4 regions of the Shewanella baltica genome follow, and region 1 is predicted to be linked to each of the others. Evidence: predicted binding sites of a transcription regulator. Region 1 holds the regulator's gene; each other region holds the start of a gene.
The links. Region 1 encodes sigma-54, which starts transcription at its own class of promoters, with help from an activator protein. Its sites were predicted from a motif close to GTTGGCACGNNNNTNGNNT; they were not measured.
Positions count from the first base shown of each region.

Region 2: DYH48_RS22430 (DUF4097 family beta strand repeat-containing protein) is a predicted target of sigma-54. The motif match lies at 1,958-1,976, and genes of this name have one in related genera.
Region 3: flhA (flagellar biosynthesis protein FlhA) is a predicted target of sigma-54. The motif match lies at 1,894-1,912, and genes of this name have one in related genera.
Region 4: DYH48_RS04745 (YggN family protein) is a predicted target of sigma-54. The motif match lies at 1,410-1,428, and genes of this name have one in related genera.

Region 1 is NZ_UGYM01000002.1:4,035,867-4,039,017, reverse strand. Features, by position in the region: gene ptsN (PTS IIA-like nitrogen regulatory protein PtsN) at 1-248, opposite strand, end outside; gene hpf (ribosome hibernation promoting factor) at 251-538, opposite strand; gene DYH48_RS18090 (RNA polymerase factor sigma-54) at 567-2,045, opposite strand; gene lptB (LPS export ABC transporter ATP-binding protein) at 2,153-2,884, opposite strand; gene lptA (lipopolysaccharide transport periplasmic protein LptA) at 2,881-3,151, opposite strand, start outside.
Region 2 is NZ_UGYM01000002.1:5,026,972-5,030,122, forward strand. Features, by position in the region: gene DYH48_RS22420 (SIMPL domain-containing protein) at 1-42, shown strand, start outside; gene DYH48_RS22425 (hypothetical protein) at 277-798, shown strand; gene DYH48_RS22430 (DUF4097 family beta strand repeat-containing protein) at 1,102-1,887, opposite strand; gene DYH48_RS22435 (class I SAM-dependent methyltransferase) at 2,173-2,940, shown strand; gene DYH48_RS22440 (M14 family metallopeptidase) at 2,966-3,151, opposite strand, start outside.
Region 3 is NZ_UGYM01000002.1:1,191,042-1,194,192, forward strand. Features, by position in the region: gene fliR (flagellar biosynthetic protein FliR) at 1-616, shown strand, start outside; gene flhB (flagellar biosynthesis protein FlhB) at 635-1,765, shown strand; gene flhA (flagellar biosynthesis protein FlhA) at 1,949-3,151, shown strand, end outside.
Region 4 is NZ_UGYM01000002.1:1,058,744-1,061,894, forward strand. Features, by position in the region: gene trmB (tRNA (guanosine(46)-N7)-methyltransferase TrmB) at 1-7, shown strand, start outside; gene DYH48_RS04735 (YggL family protein) at 61-387, shown strand; gene glsB (glutaminase B) at 387-1,301, shown strand; gene DYH48_RS04745 (YggN family protein) at 1,484-2,305, shown strand; gene DYH48_RS04750 (LysR family transcriptional regulator) at 2,757-3,151, shown strand, end outside.

The sequences.
Region 1 (3,151 bases):
TCACACTTAATGAGTATGGCAATGGGCTGATCTATATCGGCTAGTCGACCATGTGGAATGGCGATGCCGTTACCTATACCTGTGCTCCCCATCTTTTCGCGCGCCACTAGGCTTTCGAATATCTCTTGAGATGAGAGGGTCGGGTACTGGGCAGCGACTAAGTCGCTGATGAGTTCCAGTACCTTTTTCTTGCTGCCCGGAGTGGCGCAGGTAGTGCACTCCGGCCGCAGTATGGTACAAAGTTCCATTATTAGTGTTTTGTTAACTTCTCTTTGTGTTTAATAACCTGACGATCAAGCTTGTCAATCAGGGCGTCTATAGCGGCATACATGTCAGCATGCTCTGAAGTAGCAAAAACTTCACCACCGATAAGATTTATTCTCGCTTCGGCAATCTGTTGCATTTTCTCGACATTGAGCACAACGTGCACATTATTGATCTGTTCGAAATGGCGTTCAAGTTTTGAAAACTTTTCTTCTACATATGCGCGTAACGATTCGGTAATTTCGACATGGTGTCCACTCAGGTTTATTTGCATAGAAACGTCCTCCGATATCCACTGTAGGTTATAAACTTTTACGCTGATTAGAAGGCGGAATGAGCATAGCCTCTCGGTACTTCGCAATGGTTCTGCGGGCTACGTTGATCCCTTGTTCTGCCAGAAGTTGCGCCATCTTACTGTCGCTCAATGGTTTTTTCTGGTTTTCCGCTGCAACCAGTTTCTTAATGAAGGCTCTGATTGCTGTGGATGAGCACTCCCCACCATCGTCAGTACCGACGTGGCTAGAGAAGAAGTATTTTAGTTCAAAAAGTCCCTTAGGGGTATGCATGTATTTCTGTGTCGTCACTCGTGAGATGGTCGACTCATGCATTTCTACCGCTTCGGCAATATCGTTAAGCACCATAGGTTTCATGGCTTCTTCACCGTATTCAAAGAAACCTTGCTGATATTGGACGATACAGTTCGCCACCTTCAACAGGGTATCATTACGGCTCTCTAAACTCTTGATAAACCATTTAGCCTCTTGCAGATGACCACGAATAAATTGGCTATCGGCTTGGCTTTTAGTGCTGCGCGCCATCGAGGCATAATGTTGGTTTACATTGATTTTTGGCATGCAGTCAGGATTCAGCTCAACCACCCAGCGGCCATTTTTCTTCGACACTGACACATCTGGGATGACGTATTCGTCATCGTTGGGCGTAATCAATAAACCTGGGCGGGGATTGAGGGTTTGGATAAGCGCGATGCCGTCTCTTAACTCATCCTCTTTTAATTTAGTCTTACGCATCAACAATCTAAAATCGCGGGTGGCGATCAGATCTAAATGATCTTTGATCAGCATGCGGGCGTTTTCTAGGTTGGGCGTGTCAGCGGCGAAATGCGACAGTTGGATCAACAGGCACTCGCTTAAATCGCGGGCGGCAACACCAATGGGATCAAAATGTTGAATGCGCTTGAGTACGGCTTCGACTTCGTCGAGCTCGACCTCCGAATTGCCCATGGCTTCGAGGATTTCGTCAGTGCTTTGGGTGAGATAGCCTTGATCGTCGATGGCATCAATAATGGCGGTGGCAATGGCTAAATCGGTTTCAGAAAACGGCGTGAGGTTTTTTTGCCATTCTAAGTGTTCATACAAGCCTTCACTGGTCTCACCTTGGAAGGGCATATCGTCTTCACGACTGCCGCCGGGGCCAGAATTGGGTGAGGCGGTGAACACTTCATCCCATGTGGTGTCCATGGGGAGTTCGTCGGGCATGGACTCTTTCGTGAGCGACTCTGCCGTGTCTATGGTGGAGCTGTCTTTTTCTGGCGGCAGGGTGCTAGATTCACTGAAATCCGTATCGGATAGCGTTTGGTTTACAGGGTCTTTAGTGGCGTCGAATTGATCCTCTTCCAGCTCGAGAAGGGGATTAGAATCTAAGGCTTGCTGGATCTCTTGCTGCAGTTCTAATGACGACAGTTGCAACAGACGTATGGCCTGTTGTAATTGTGGCGTCATGGTTAACTGTTGACCCAGTTTGAGCTGGAGTGACGCTTTCATGTTACCGCTGATCCCTACGTTATTATTGTTGGATGAGGTCGCTTGTTATCATCTTGAGTGGAGTCCAATGTTGGCATAAATTGCCTGCATTGGCTCCGCTTGATTAACTATAGCCTGAATTGTTCACCTAAGTACACAGCCCTAACTTGCTGATTGTCTAAGATCTCTGCGGGTGTTCCTTCGGCAATCAAGTTTCCGTGACTCACGATATAGGCATGTTCACACACATCTAATGTCTCACGGACATTGTGGTCTGTGATCAACACGCCAAGGCCACGACTTTTGAGCTGTTCGATAATCTTTTTAATGTCGATAACCGAAATCGGATCGACACCAGCAAAGGGTTCATCGAGCAAAATGAACTTAGGATTTGCTGCTAACGCCCGCGCAATTTCGACACGGCGACGTTCACCGCCCGACAATGACATGCCTTGGCTGTCACGGATATGGGTGATGTGGAACTCTTCAAGCAGATGTTCTAGCTCTTCTTCCCTTTGCTCTTTTTTCAGTTCTTTACGCGTTTGCAGCACGGCCATGATGTTGTCATGGACGGTCAGTTTACGGAAGATACTGGCTTCCTGCGGCAAGTAACCTATGCCTTTGCGGGCACGCAGGTGCATAGGATCTGCGGTTAAATCATCATCGTCGATAAAGATATGGCCTTTATCGCTTTTAACCAGACCAACGACCATGTAAAAGGTTGTGGTTTTACCCGCGCCGTTCGGGCCGAGTAGGCCAACGACTTGACCGGTTTTTACCGTCAGACTAACGTCTTTAACCACTTGGCGACTCTTGTAACTCTTCGCCAGATTTTGTGCTCTTAGGGTGATTTGGGTCATTTAGAGTCCTGCTTTTTCACAGGTTTATCTGCTGGCGCGTCTGGTTTGGCATCATCTTGATAGCTTTCTGGCTGAATAATCGTTATCACGCGATCGTCACCACTGCCGGTGCTCTCAGCAATCAATTTTTGCTGGATGATGTTGTAGCGGATCAAATTACCCGTCACTTGGCTGCCCGCTTGATCTAACGAGGCTTTGCCTTTAAGTGTCAGGGTGCGGCTCGCCATATCGTAACGAATTTCTTTCGCGCTCGCCGAGGCTGGACGG
Region 2 (3,151 bases), 990 kb from region 1:
TCAGCATCTATCAGTGTGGTATTTGATCTCGATGTTAAGTGATAGTTTTACTACAAAAGTCCGGATTGACACAAATAGTTATCGCGACATCAAAAATTTCACAAGAGGTGTCTCGATAAACTTAGCTAAAAAGTGGAAAATGGAACTTCAAGATTGGATGTCTGTAATGATCCTGTTTATGACCACTTTTCTTGTTACTGGATAATTACAAACGAAGTATATTTCGAACTTAAGTAATGTCTTTTAGTTCTGCATTCGAATAATAAAGGAATTATTGTGCATATTATTATTGGATTTTTAACGGCATTAGCAACAGTGCTTTTTGCATTGGATAGATTGGGGATTGACATAGGCTGGTTTAACCCGTGGGCTTGGCAGCGTCGCCGCGCATGGTTAAAGCAATCAACTGGACATCCCGCCTATGGTCTTAATAAGCCAATTGATGCAATTGCTTTGATAGCAACTGCAGCAGCGAAAATTGACGGTGATCTTTCAATTGAAGAAAAAGAAAAACTAAAGGTTATATTTCAAAAGACGTTCAATCAGTCTGAAAAAGATGCTGTACAACTGATTGGTGCAAGTGTTTATCTTTTAGGATCAGGAGAAGATGTTTTTCAAGCACCTGAGAAAGTATTAAAACTTTCACTAGAGAGCTTTTCTGAGGCACAAAGAACATCCTCAATAGAGTTAATTTCAGAAATAATAAATGTAGGCGGCCAACCATCTGAGGTTCAAACAGTTTTCTTCAAGAAAGTCAAAAAAATCATGACGTCAAATGCTAGTAGAAATGAGTGGTAGATAATTTAGCTTTGGCTTGAATAATAAATACGAGTATATCGAGACATCCATAGTCAAATTTTGCTCCGAAAAGACAAATAGGTAAAACTTTACCAACGACTGGCCTGCATTGTGGTTGGAGAAGTAAGAATCGAGAGCTAAAAAGATGCCACTACAAGGGGTTAGTGGCATAAATGCATAAGTCGGGCACAAGCTTAAAAGGGTGGGTAGAAGACTGACATCTTGGCTGGGAACCGTTGCAACATCAGTCTCTACGCCGGGAAGTTAGTAAAACCTTTGGGTATAGAGTGGTAAAGCGGCGCGTTATTCCATGCTTACTGGGCCGTCGATTTTGTTAAATTTCACATCGCCAGAACCTGCCGCAAGAATCGTTAATCCCTTAGTATTAAAGACATTAATGTTGCCTGAGCCATCTGTGATGGTCACTGGGCTCTGCACATTGGCGACTTCGATGTTGCCTGAACCGTCATCGATGGCGATATTGCCGCGAACATCAATCACCTTGATGGCACCAGAGCCATCTTCAACGGTTAGGTTGCCGTTGATTTGACTGACTTCAATATCACCAGAGCCATCATCAATGCTGACATTGTTACCGCCGTTGATGATGAGTTCGCCTGAACCGTCTTTGACATTGATATCTGCTGTCATCTTGCTGATCAAAATGGCGCCTGAGCCGTCATCGATATCCAGTGCTAAATTCGCAGGCAATTGAAGTTTTAGATCGATATAGGGCGAGTAATTATTAAAACCGCTTTGTTCAAAATCGGCCTTGAGTTTGGCTTTGTTAGCCTTTTTCTCAAGGGTGAGAATGACTTTGCTGTCGTCGTTACCGTCCTTATTACTATAGATGTCGGCGACGAGTTTAATTTGGGTAAGGCCTTCGACACCGATAATTTCGAGGCTGCCTGCGCCAGTCTCGGCAATCAGGCCTTGCAAGTCTTGGCTATCGAGTGTGAGTTCGCGTTGCTGGTGGTCTAAATCCGGCATGCCAGCGGCGTTGACATTAATAATGCAGCCGGTGAGCGATACCCCTGCGGTAAACACCAATATAAAAGCGAGGGTGAATATAAATGGGCGTAGTGACATGTTAGCTTCCTTGTTTATCTGGCACTCGTTATTCGTGTGAGTGCTGAGTCGTCTTGCGATGGATAAGACATTGCACAGCCCATGCCAATTTTAAGTTTCATTTATAATCAATGATTTAAAATAAAAGTGTCCGCGCTTGGCTGTGTGGACATGTCCGCCTAATGAGGGATTTACTCACAGATTAGTGAAATTGCTCATTTATTGAGTTAGCTTGAGCCTCATAGGTCTGGCCGAGCAAACATACAGACAATACAAAAAATACAAAAAACATAAGAAGGGATGCAGATGGATTATTTAACGACGAACAAGACGGCTTGGGATGCGCGCACTCGGGTACATTTAACCTCGGATTTTTACGATGTGGCGGGCTTCCTGCGTGGGAATTGCTCATTACGGGAAATCGAGCTTAGCGAGCTGGATGTGGCAGGGAAAAGCTTGCTGCATCTGCAATGCCATTTTGGCTTAGATACCCTGTCGTGGGCGCGCATGGGCGCTAAAGTACTGGGCGTTGATTTGTCTGAGGTGGCGATTGATGAAGCACAAAAGCTGGCGCAGCAGACACAATTGTCCGCCGAGTTTATTTGTAGCGATGTTTACAGTGTGGCGAGCAAGGTTGAGCCGCAAGATATTGTTTTTACGTCCTATGGTGCCATTGTGTGGCTGCCAGATTTAACCCTGTGGGCGCAGACGGTTGCTGACTGTTTAAAACCCGGCGGACAGTTTTACATGGCCGAGTTTCATCCGGCGCAGCAGTTGTTCGATGGTTATAGCTATTTTAATCGGGGTGAGCCAGATATAGAGCAGGAAGGCACTTATACCGAAAATGCCGGTGATGATCAGCAAACCTTAATGTGTTGGTCACACAGTTTATCGGAAGTGATCAATGCGTTATTGCAGGCGGGCTTAGTGTTGGAGTTCTTCCACGAATTTGATTTCAGCCCGTACAACTGTTTCGAAGGGCTCGAAGCGCAAGCCGATGGTCGTTATGTGTTAACACACCAAGGGCAGAATGTGCCCTTGGTGTATAGCATAAGTGCTCGTAAGCCCGCGTAATCCTAGCCGTTTGTGTTGGCGAGGATTAACGACTACGGTAAACCGGATACTTAAGGTAACGGTTATCGTAGTAAGGGCTGCGTTCATAGAACCAGCGCAGGCGTGCCTCGGGATCGGCGGCAAATTCGGCGTTGGTCAGTGCCTTGTCGAACTCAGCCTGCAGCTTAGGATCATCTTTTAGCATCTTGGCCGCCAGCGGCTCAACCGCATA
Region 3 (3,151 bases), 2.8 Mb from region 1:
AAATGCCGATTTATTTTCACTCAGCGCAGTATTTATCACCGCGCAGCAAATTATTATTGGTGTTGCCATGGGGTTTGTGACTCAAATGGTGATGCAAGTTTTTGTATTAACTGGGCAGATTATTGGTATGCAAACCAGCCTCGGTTTTGCCTCTATGGTTGATCCAGGTTCAGGTCAGCAAACGCCGGTTATTGGTAACTTTTTTCTATTATTGGCGACATTGATCTTCTTAGCCGTAGATGGCCATCTGTTGATGATCCGTATGTTGGTGGCGAGCTTTGAGACCCTACCCATTTCTAATCAAGGATTAACACTCACTAGCTACCGTGCTTTAGCAGATTGGGGCTCGTATATGTTTGGTGCTGCATTAACTATGTCGATATCCGCGATTATCGCCTTGTTGTTAGTCAATTTGTCCTTCGGGGTGATGACCCGCGCCGCGCCGCAGTTAAACATTTTCTCTATTGGTTTTCCGATCACTATGATTGGCGGGCTGTTTATTCTTTGGTTAACCTTAACACCAGTCATGGAGCATTTTGATGAAGTATGGGCCGCGGCTCAAGTGCTGCTTTGCGATATGTTAGCGCTTCAATGTAACGCAGATGGCTTGATATGACGGTATTAGGAGCAGCCCATGGCTGAAGAATCAAGCGGTGAACGCAGTGAGGAGCCCACTGGGAGGCGTCTTGAACAGGCGCGGGAAAAAGGGCAGATTGCGCGTTCGAAAGAACTTGGTACAGCAGCAGTATTAATTTCGGCAGCATGTGGTTTTTATATGCTCGGTCCGAGTCTTGCCACGAGTTTAACTCGGGTGTTTGAGACGGTTTTTACCATGGACAGGGCGCAAATCTTTGATACTGAAGAAATGTTCAATGTCTGGGGCGTTGTTGCGAGCGAAATCGCCTGGCCCATGGCAAAAATTATGCTGTTGATCGTAGTCGTTGCTTTTATTGGTAACGTTGCCTTAGGTGGGATGAATTTCTCGACCCAAGCTATGATGCCAAAGGCCAGTAAAATGAGCCCCGCAGCGGGTTTTAAGCGCATGTTCGGCGTGCAGGCGTTAGTCGAGCTGACAAAGGGTATTGCCAAGTTTTCTGTGGTGGCATTTTCGGCATATTTATTACTGAGCTTTTATTTTAACGATATTATGTTGCTGTCTAGCGACCATCTTCCCGGTAATGTCTACCACGCATTAGATTTACTCGTGTGGATGTTTATCCTGTTATGCTCCTCTATTTTATTAATTGTCGTCATCGATGTGCCGTTCCAAATTTGGAATCATAACAAGCAACTTAAGATGACCAAACAAGAAGTAAAAGATGAATATAAGGACACTGAAGGGAAACCAGAAGTAAAAGGGCGGGTACGACAGATGCAACGCGAGTTAGCCCAGCGTCGAATGATGGCTGAAGTACCCAATGCCGATGTCATCGTTGTTAACCCCGAGCATTTTGCAGTAGCGATTAAATACGATGTACAGCGCTCCGCCGCTCCCTTTGTGATTGCCAAAGGCGTTGATGACGTTGCATTTAAAATTCGTGAGATTGCTCGCGAACACAATATTGCCATTGTCTCTGCACCACCTCTTGCGAGGGCGATATACCATACGACTAAGTTAGATCAACAAATCCCCGAAGGACTATTTACTGCCGTGGCACAGATTTTGGCTTATGTTTTCCAGTTACGTCAATATCAGAAAGGACGTGGTCGCAAACCTATTCCTGTCCCGCTTAATCAGCCCATCCCTGATGAGTTAAAATATTAAGTTAGCAGCATCTGACAATCGTGAGCGAAAGTCAGACAATGTCACTTTGTATGGATATTCCACTGTTATTTCTTCTTTATATCAATAAGTCACTGGTATAATTTTTCTTAATTAGTCTGATTTATTTTGTTGGCGCGTTTTTTGCTTTTCGCTTATTACACGTCAAAATTTAGGTTATAGCGAATGGATGTTAAAGCGACTCTTGGTCAAGTAAAACAAATGCGGCTGAGCTCATTCAAAGGCATTGGTACGCCTATGGTTGTGCTTGCTGCATTGGCCATGATTGTTTTACCTATCCCTCCATTTCTATTAGACATACTTTTCTCATTCAACATTGCCTTAGCGCTCATCGTATTGTTAGTCGCTATTTATACCGATAGACCATTAGATTTCGCCGCTTTTCCAACTGTATTGCTGGTGGCGACATTACTACGACTTGCACTCAACGTCGCTTCAACTCGTGTGGTATTACTCGAAGGCCATAATGGTGGTGATGCGGCAGGTAAGGTGATTGAAGCCTTCGGTTCTGTGGTGATTGGCGGTAACTATGCCGTTGGTTTAGTTGTTTTTATCATTTTGATTATTATCAACTTTGCGGTGGTGACTAAAGGTGCTGGTCGTATCGCAGAAGTGAGCGCCCGCTTTACCTTGGACGCTATGCCAGGTAAGCAAATGGCAATTGATGCCGATTTAAATGCTGGAACCTTAAACCAAGACCAAGCAAGAATACGTCGCGCCGAAGTGACTCGTGAAGCTGATTTTTATGGCGCGATGGATGGTGCTTCAAAATTCGTAAAAGGTGATGCCGTTGCGGGTATCATGATTTTAGTGATAAACATCTTAGGTGGTTTCATCATAGGGATTGTTCAGCATGGCTTAAGTTTCTCTGAAGCGGTTGAAATTTATACCTTGCTGACTATCGGTGATGGTCTGGTGGCGCAGATCCCAGGCTTATTACTGTCAATCGCTGCCGCCTTGATGGTAACCCGTCAAAATGAATCGGGCGATATGGGCCAAATGATGATGAGTCAGATGTTTGACAGTCATAAATCATTGGGTATCGCCGCCGGAGTGTTATTTGTCATGGGTATTGTTCCTGGCATGCCACATATGGCGTTCTTAAGCTTCGCCTTTATTACTGCAGGTGCTGCCTATTTTGTCTATAAGCGTAATGAATCAAAACGCATTAAAGCCTTAGAACTTGTTAAATCAGGCCCTGTAGAGAGACAAGATAAAGAGCCTAAAGAACTGGGTTGGGACGATGTGCATCATGTTGATACTATTGGGCTTGAGGTTGGATATCGCTTGATCCCACTGGTCGATAAGGGCCAAGGTGGCGAGTTATTAAGCCGTATCAAAGGAGTCCGTAAGAAGTTATCGCAAGAG
Region 4 (3,151 bases), 3.0 Mb from region 1:
CGCTTAATCTAGATATTTCAATTAATTAATTAGTTTTTTAACACAACGGGGAAAGTCACTATGGCAACTAATCGTAGCCGTCGTTTACGTAAGAAAATGCGCGTTGATGAATTCCAAGAGTTAGGTTTTGATATGGCTTGGACTTTTGATGCATCAGTATCTGAAGCCGATATCGATGCAACTGTAGATAAATTCATCGATGAAGTGATCGAAACCCGTAAGTTAGGTTTCCATGGCGGCGGTCACATCGAATGGGAAGGCATTATCGCAACCCAAACGATCGGCAAATGTACCGAAGAAGATATTGCTGCAGTTAAGGCATTCTGGGCGAACCAAAAAGTTTCTCAGGTTGAAGTTAGCGAACTGTACGACATTTGGTGGGGTTAATGCCCGAGTTGGCATTACTTGAGGAAGTGGTCGAGAAAGTTCGACCCTTGCTCGGCCAAGGAAAGGTTGCAGATTACATCCCCGCACTGGCCAGCGTTGATGCTGGCAAATTAGGCATTGCCGTCACAACCGTTGATGGTGAAACCTTAGGTGCGGGCGATTACCTTGAGCCGTTTTCGATTCAAAGTATCTCCAAAGTTTTCAGCTTAACCTTAGCGTTAACTTTATATGAAGAAGCCGAAATTTGGAGCCGAGTTGGCAAAGAACCTTCGGGCCATTCATTCAACTCTTTAGTACAAGTCGAGTTAGAACGTGGCAAGCCGCGCAACCCATTTATCAATGCTGGTGCGTTAGTGATTGCTGACTTATTGCAGAGTCGCTTAGGTGCACCTAAACACAGAATGCTCGAGTTAGTCAGGCAACTAAGCCAAAACGATAAAGTCAGTTTCGACAAACAAGTGGCCGACTCAGAATATCAGCATAGTGCGCGCAATGCGGCGATTGCTTATTTGATGAAGTCCTTTGGTAATTTTCAAGGCGATGTCGATACTGTGCTGCGCACGTATTTTCATTATTGCGCCTTGAAGATGAATTGTGCTGACTTGTCCAAGGCCATGTTGTACTTGGCTAATCGCGGCAAAAGTATCACGGGGACTGAGCTTATCTCTCAGGTGCAAACTCGGCAGCTTAATGCCCTGTTGGCGACCTCGGGCCTATACGATGGTGCAGGTGAGTTTGCCTATCGTGTTGGTATGCCAGGTAAAAGTGGCGTCGGTGGTGGCATCATTGCCGTTATTCCTGGGGAACTGTCGATTTGTGTTTGGTCGCCAGAACTCGATGGCAATGGCAATTCACTTGCTGGCACTGCCATGCTTGAGCACTTAAGTCAGCGTCTTGGCCGATCTATTTTCTAGCTTTACCTCTCGTTTTTATTAGCACTATCAGACTAAAAGTTAGCGAATTTCGCTAATGACCTTTTAGTGCTAACTTTCCTAAATCCAATATAATCATATTGTTATAATGTTGGCACGTCTCCTGCTTTAAGCTATTCAGTAGTTTAGGTTTATCGAATTATTCAGATTAAAGGACGAACAACATGAAATTAAATAAGCTATTAACTGGATTTGCTTTATCCGGCGTGATTTTAGGGGCATCTAGCCTACAGTTGGCGCAAGCGCAAACTGAACCTAAAGTCGATGACCGCTGTGAAGTCTCTTTAAATTATGACGTTATGGTTGAGCCTAAAAAATTAGTCATGAGCGAGAAGGGTACAGAAAAGTATCGCATCGAAGTCGATAAGTTATTTGTTGAGGGTAAACAAGTAAGCTTAACCGATAAGCAAAAAAAGCTAGTGACTCAATACGCCGATGAAGTGTCGACGCAAGTGCCTGAAGTGATTGAAGTCGTGAACGAGGCCGTCGCATTAGCGTCCCAAGCGGTGAGCATGGCGTTAACCCCTTTAATGGGCGATGCGGCCGGTGCTAAATTCGATGAAATGATGGCAGGTGTCCAAAAGCGCGTTGATTCAGTGGCCTACCGTCATGGCGATAGCTTCTATCTCGGTGCGACGGAAGACTCAATTCAGAACACCTTTAACGACGAATTCGAGCAGGAAATGGAGCAAATTGTTCAGAACTCAGTGGGCACCATTATGATGACCATAGGTGGCCAAATCATGTCGGGTGACGGTGATAGTTTTGAAGCCAAGATGGATGCCTTCTCCAAAAAAATGGACAACTTAGGACAAGATATTGAGCAACAAATTGAGAGTCAATCTAAGGGACTGGAAGCTAAAGCTGACCGTTTGTGCGACCGATTTGAAAATCTGTTAGTGCTTGAAAATCAATTACGCCAAGAGGTACCAGAACTCGCGCCTTATGCGTTGACACAAAACTCAACCAAGGAGCTGCGTGAATAGTTCTTGTAAATCGTCCTTACTAATAGTTTTTGTGAATAGCCCTGAGTTTTAACTGCAATAACTTCTATCTCCTTGTGCATGAGTCAAATTTGAATGCTACGCCCCTAGTTAATTTATCGCCTAGGGGCTTTTTTATTGGCTAATGTTTAGTCGTGGCAAAACCCTTATGGCCAAGTCGATGTGGCTTGTAGGCTTGGCTTGCAGCGATTTAGTTCGGAATGTTACAGTCTAGAGACGAATATTTGGTATACTCTTAAAATATAATTAAAAGCTGGCATATCAGTCAGATATAACACCCTACTTTAGTGGACTTTTTCGGTCTAAATCTCTGCGTTATATCACTTTAATGCGAGATATCAATGCTATGGTTATTTTTAAGCGATAATTACGCTAACCACTGCTACTCACCGAAAGTTAATATCATTGTCGTAAACAGCTTAAGGCGACTTCCATGTTAGAACTGTTAGAACCTATTGCGATTTTTACTCATGTGGCCAGAGCTGGTAGTTTTAGTGCCGCCGCAAGAAGGCTTGGGATCTCTAAGTCTAAGGTCAGTACACAAGTCGCCGATCTTGAACATAGACTTGGTGTTCAATTAATCCAACGTACCACCCGCAGCTTAAGCCTGACTGAAGCAGGGCATTTGCTGTATCTGCAAGGTGAAGAATTGCTGCGTGACGCTGAACAAGCGATAGCCAGCGTGCATAACTTAAATGATGCGACCCGCGGTGTGCTCAAGGTGGGGATTTCCCAATCCTTTGGGGTGATGCATATCATTCCTGCGCTGCCATCCTTTATGGCAAAACATCCTGAGCTTGAGCTACAAGTGAGCTTACTGGACCATAA